Linked DNA regions of Sulfuricurvum kujiense DSM 16994. Each later gene encodes a partner of the first gene's protein in a complex. Links are inferred from orthologs where the notes say so. Each region holds a gene or a part of one and is shown in the gene's direction. Other genes may lie near its edges.

The links. The genes of interacting proteins can lie anywhere in the genome.
Region 2: the proteins of mnmG (region 1) and mnmE are in contact, whole or in part, in a solved structure (PDB 9HIP), measured with the Escherichia coli proteins. The link is inferred for Sulfuricurvum kujiense DSM 16994 from one-to-one orthologs.

Annotation. Positions count from the first base shown.
Region 1 is NC_014762.1:2,334,906-2,337,838, reverse strand. What follows is about bases 5-2,866. They hold mnmG (tRNA uridine-5-carboxymethylaminomethyl(34) synthesis enzyme MnmG), read left to right. Parts: upstream 5-429; coding sequence 430-2,304; downstream 2,305-2,866. Other genes in these bases: SULKU_RS11655 (hypothetical protein), read left to right, coding at 2,304-2,866; SULKU_RS11665 (hypothetical protein), read right to left, coding at 115-312; SULKU_RS11670 (tetratricopeptide repeat protein), read right to left, coding at 5-68. Outside these bases: more of SULKU_RS11670, read right to left, coding at 1-4; more of SULKU_RS11655, read left to right, coding at 2,867-2,933. UniProt on the Escherichia coli protein: NAD-binding protein involved in the addition of a carboxymethylaminomethyl (cmnm) group at the wobble position (U34) of certain tRNAs, forming tRNA-cmnm(5)s(2)U34.
Region 2 is NC_014762.1:556,134-559,204, forward strand. Bases 1-3,000 are described here. They hold mnmE (tRNA uridine-5-carboxymethylaminomethyl(34) synthesis GTPase MnmE), read left to right. Parts: upstream 1-825; coding sequence 826-2,175; downstream 2,176-3,000. Other genes in these bases: yidC (membrane protein insertase YidC), read left to right, coding at 1-54; SULKU_RS02925 (Jag N-terminal domain-containing protein), read left to right, coding at 41-832; ruvX (Holliday junction resolvase RuvX), read left to right, coding at 2,175-2,567; SULKU_RS02940 (hypothetical protein), read right to left, coding at 2,568-3,000. In the rest of the region: more of SULKU_RS02940, read right to left, coding at 3,001-3,071. UniProt on the Escherichia coli protein: Exhibits a very high intrinsic GTPase hydrolysis rate. Involved in the addition of a carboxymethylaminomethyl (cmnm) group at the wobble position (U34) of certain tRNAs, forming tRNA-cmnm(5)s(2)U34.

The DNA of each region.
Region 1 (2,933 bases):
GTCTCAAAAAGCTCTATCGCTTCTTCATAGCGTCCGGCATTAAAAGCATCAAATGCATTTTGCAACATAATCGGTAACCTCGGGTTTTTTTCGGCTGATTATAGCGAGGCGCTCTTAACGGCGCACTTTTCTACTTTCGCGCTGTTTTTCTTTAAGCTTGCTCACAACGTCTTTGAGTTCCTCTTTCTTTTTGAGGAGCTCTTCACGGATAAGGTACTCATCTCCGCCGTCGACTTCAGGGTCGTATTCGAGAGGTTCGGGGCTGTAATTTTTCAGCATCTCTTCCAATGTTAGGGCTTTGTCGTTATTCATGGCAATCACTCGTCATTAAAAGTTTTGCTTAATTGTAAAGCATTTTTCCTTTGTATTTTTATAGGTTTCAACATCAGAAGCTATAATTGCATTAATAATCTATGTAAAGAAGTAATAATGACATATGACGTAATCGTTGTCGGCGGTGGTCACGCCGGAATCGAAGCCGCACTCGCCTCTGCACGTATGGGACAAAATACCCTGCTGATCTCAATTTTGGCAGAGCAGGTAGGAGCGACGAGCTGTAACCCTGCCGTCGGAGGACTTGCAAAGGGGCATCTGGTACGGGAACTCGATGCTCTGGGCGGAGAGATGGGACTGCTGACCGATGAAGCGGGTATCCAGTTTCGCATCCTCAATATCACGAAAGGGCCCGCTGTCCGCGGAAGCCGCGCGCAGATCGACATGGACCGCTACCGTGTGATCGCCCGCAACAAAATCCTTACCACCCCGAACATGTCTCTGATCCAAGAGACAGTCAATGCCCTCATTATCGAAGAGGGGGTAGTCGTCGGAGTCCGTACCCATCTGCTGAACGAATACCGCGCCAAGAAGGTGATTTTGACGACGGGGACATTTCTCAACGGGGTCGTTCATATCGGAGAGATCACTCAGGAGGCGGGACGTTTCGGCGAATTCCCGGCCAAAGGGCTCACCGATTCGCTCCGCGAGGCGGGGCTGAACGTTGGACGGCTGAAGACCGGAACCTGCCCGCGCGTCGACAGCTCTTCGATCGATTTTAGTGTTATGGAGATCCAAGACGGCGATGAGTTGCCTAACCCGTTCAGTTTCCGCACCGACCGTGCCGAATTTGCCCGTACGAAAAAACAGCTTCCCTGCTATATCGCCTATACCAATGAAGAGACCCACAGCCTGATCGAGGGGAACTTTCACCGTGCACCTCTTTTTACCGGACAGATCGAGGGGGTAGGGCCGCGCTATTGCCCGAGTATCGAGGACAAGATCAACCGATTCCGCGACAAAGAGCGTCACCATCTCTTTATCGAACCGCAGACAGCGGAGAATACCGAGTGCTATATTAACGGGATGTCCACCTCCCTTCCGCCCGACGTTCAGCGTGCCATGATCCACTCGGTGCACGGTATGGAGAACGCTAAAATCGTCCGTTACGGCTATGCGATCGAGTACGACTATGTCGATCCGACCGAGCTGAAACACACGCTGGAGACGAAAAAGGTCAAAAACCTCTATTGCGCCGGTCAGCTTAACGGAACGACGGGATACGAAGAAGCGGCAGCGCAGGGGATGATGGCGGGGATCAATGCCGCACTCTCACTGCAGGGGAAAGAACCCCTCATCTTGCGCCGTGACGAAGCTTACATCGGGGTATTGATCGACGATTTGGTGACCAAAGGGACGAAAGAGCCGTACCGTATGTTCACCTCACGCGCTGAGTACCGTCTTCTTCTCCGCGAAGAGACGGCCGATCTGCGATTAGGAAAATACGGTCATGCGCTGGGTCTTATCGATGATGCACAGATGGAGCGGATCGAGACCAAACGGAGCCAAATTACGGAAGGACTGAAGCTTCTCGAAGAGACCGTCTATACCCCGAATAAAGAGTTTTTGGCATTTTTGGCCTCCATCGACGAGGAGCACATCACGGACAAACTCACGGGGATTCAGCTTGTTTCGCGCAAAAGTTTTGAGTTGGATAAGTTGGTGAAGCTGATCCCGAGTTTCGCAGAGCTTGACCCCTATATCCAAGAGCAGATTTTGATCGAAGCCAAATACGCCCGTTATGTCGAGAAACAAAGCGATGACATCGAGCGGATGAACAAAATGCTCCATATCGCAATTCCAGAAGGATTCGATTTCCGTTCTGTTTCGGGCTTATCGAACGAGATCGTCGATAAGCTCTACAAGTTCAATCCACCGACATTGCAGGCGGCATCTCAGATCAGCGGGATAACCCCTGCCGCTCTCGATATTCTTCATATCTACATCAAAATGGCTGGAAAAGGTAAATAATGCGCTATTTTTATTACGTCCATACGGGGCATCGTATCGGACTCGATCGGTTTCACCGTGCTGTCGCCATTGTCAACGAACTCCAAAAAGAGATCGATATCACATTGTTGTGTTCTGATTTTCGGATCGCTGCGGAAGCCAAAGAGTACGGCATAAAACGCTCCGTCGGAGTCGATCTGGTCCGAAATATCCCCCAAATCGCACATCACGGCGATAAAATGATTTTTGATTCAGCCGAGATCAATCCGACCCTTTTGACCGATATGACGCAGTTTTTTTCATCCTTTATCCGTATCACCGACGACCCATCCGATACCCGGCACGAAAAAGAGTTTTTGATATCGCCGTATTTGGAAGGGGAAAATATCTGCAACGCAGTCGTTATCGATGCGCGTTATTTTGAGCCGCTTCCTAAAACCATACCTCTGGCCCTTTTTTTCGGTGATGACGATTATGAAAAAGATTTGGAAAAACATCAGGAGATGTTTAAACCTCTCAACATGGAACTGTTGATGGGCTTCTACCATTTTCTCGGGTATGAAAACTCTCTTAAAGAGAGTTTCAGCACAATATATGAATGTGAATTATATGATAAAGTTATACAAAGAAGCGAAATCTTGGTCAGCGCG
Region 2 (3,071 bases), 1.8 Mb from region 1 along the record:
CGTGCGGCACGACATGAAGCTCATCTTGCGGAAAAGCATCATGAAAAAGATTGAAGCTCCGACATTAGAACAAGCATACGCTAAAGCGGCTGCTGAATTTGGATGTTCCGTTACCGCTTTACAAGTAGAGATCGTTCAGTTCCCTTCGAAAGGGGTATTGGGGCTCTTTAAAAAATCGGCGATTATTATTGCCAACCTTCCTCAAAAACCTTCGGCTCCTGTTGAAGAAGAATCGATACCTGTGAGTGTCGAGAAACCGCTTGCGACGTTGGCTGAACCGGATGAACTGGTGCTCAGCGACAAGTTTTACGAGCAGGCGGACGACTTTGAGGAAGAGGGGGAATATGAGAGCGATATGTATCAGCTCTCCGCACAAGAGTGCGCCGATGAAGTGAAAGAACAGATCAATATCCTCTTTAAAGACATCTGTTTCGACATTAACGATATCGATGTCAGCGTGTATGATGAAAATACGCTTCTTGTCGAGTTTAGCGGTGTCGATGCGGCATTGATGATCGGCAAAGAGGGATACCGCTACAAAGCACTCTCGTATATGCTCTTCAACTGGATCAATGCGGTTTACGGAATGCAGCTGCGTCTTGAAATTGCAGAGTTTTTGAAAAATCAGGAAGAGTCGATTTCCCGATATCTGGTCAATATCTGTGATATCATCGACCAAGAGGGGCGTGCCCAAACCAAAGTGCTCGACGGTGTATTAGTGCAGATCGCGTTAAAACAGCTTCGTGACCGATATCCTGACCGCTATGTTGCTATCCGCTCTACCCGTGACGGCGGAAAGTTTATCATTATCAACAGTTACCACGAATATTGATGAATGAGACTATTGCCGCCATTGCCACCGCAAACGGCATCGGCTCCATTTCGATTCTCCGCCTGAGCGGAGATCGCTCGCTTGAAATCGCTTTAAAGCTCACCCGAAAATCGAACCTGCAACCCCGCTATGCAACCCTTGCCTCTTTGCATCACAACGACGGTACTTTGATTGACGAAGCGATTGTTATCTACTTCCAGGCACCTCGCAGTTTTACCGGAGAAGAGGTTGTCGAATTTCAATGTCACGGCGGCTACGTCGTTGCCGAATCGCTGCTTCGTGCCGTTTTACATGAAGGGGCACGGTTGGCGGAACCGGGAGAGTTCAGCAAACGGGCATTTTTAAACGGCCGTCTCGATCTGACGCAAGCCGAAGCGACCGCCGCGCTGATCGAAGCCAAAAGCGACGATGCAGCGCGGATACTAGCGCGTCAGATGAAAGGGGAGCTGCGCGGATACATCGAGGGGATCCGCGATTCGCTGCTAGAGATTTTGGCCTATTCGGAAGTGGTCATCGATTATGCCGAGGAGGATCTCCCCGAAGATGTCGTTGATCAGATCGAAGTCAAACTCGAAAATATCAAACATACCCTTTCGCGTACCCTCGAATCAAGCCGAAGACGCTCAGGATTGATGCAGGGATTTCGGGTCGCTATTATCGGAAAACCCAATGTCGGGAAAAGTTCGCTTCTCAACGCACTGCTCGATTACGAGCGTGCGATCGTCAGTGACATCGCAGGGACTACCCGTGACACGATCGAGGAACAGGTGCGTATCGGTACTCATTTGATCCGTCTGGTCGATACGGCAGGAATACGTAACGCAAGTGATGAAATCGAGCGGATCGGTATTGAGCGCTCCATTGCGGCGATTGAAAATGCCGATGTAGTGATTGCATTGTTTGACGCTTCACGCGAGATTGATGAAGAAGACCGCTCTATCATTGATCTCGTCGAGCGTTATCGAAGCGAAAAACCGTTTATCTGTATTGTAAACAAATCGGATCTGCCTCAAGTGTTTGATATGAGCTCAATAGAGCACTACCATCCGATTCGCCTTAGCTGCAAACAAGATACTCAAGTCTTGGTCGATACCCTTAGCAGTTTGATGGATCACGAGAATGACGGCGAGGAGATGATGCTTATATCAGCGCGTCAAATCAGCGCAACCGAGGGGGCTGTCCGTTCCATCGACGAGGCGTATGAACCGCTTCGTGACGGAGAACTGGAATTCTTCTCATTCCATATCAACGCCGCGATCCGATATGTTGCTTCGATCAGCCGGCCGTATGAGCTTGATGAGATGTTTGACCGGATGTTCGGTCAGTTTTGTCTGGGGAAATAATGGGTGCTATTATCGCGATCGACCTGGGACTGAAGCGGATAGGACTGGCGCTGAGCTACGGTAACACTCTGGTAACGCCATTGCCGGCCATCGAGCGGAAAAACCGTAATCAGGCGGCTAACGATGTCAAAAAAGTGCTGAACGAATACGAGGCGACTACGGTGGTAGTCGGTATCCCGATGGGGAGTACGACTGAGGATGAGATGCGCCGTCGTGTGGCGCACTTTATGAATTTGGTCGAATTTAACGGAGAGATTGCCTATCAGGACGAGTCGCACAGTTCCAAAGAAGCGGAAGAATTGATGAAAGGGGACATACGCTACAAACGTGACGGGCGTATCGACTCCCTTTCGGCAAAGATTATTTTGGAACGCTATTTGAAAATTATTTGATCAAACCGCTTTGAAAAACTCTGCAGCTTCGGCTTCGTCATCGGTGAGGGTGGTAAAATCTTCATCGTTTTCCAGTTTATCTTTAATCGTTGCCGCGCAATAATCAAATCCGATTTGACGTGCGTGTTCCACATCAAATACAAATCCCAAACCGCTGAACTGATACGGCTCTTCTTGCTCGATGCAGAGCAAAATTCCCTCACACTGCGCTTCGAATTGCTCGACGATGTCGCGATAGCCGATATTAAACTCGGTTGCGTGCCATCCTATATCTTCCAGTGGTTTATCGGAAAATTCGGCGATGCCGTCTCCGGAGGTATCGTCGTATAAAGAGCGTTTTTGGTTGTATCCGATAATGCTTTGCCATGCACCGGAGGCTTTGATAAGGAGTCGATCATCATCCTCGACGATACGGTAATTGTCTCCGATCATCGATGCAATCGGACGGGAAAGATCGGTTGAGAGGGGGGAGAGGGGCGCAACGGAACCTTCGTAAATAGAGAT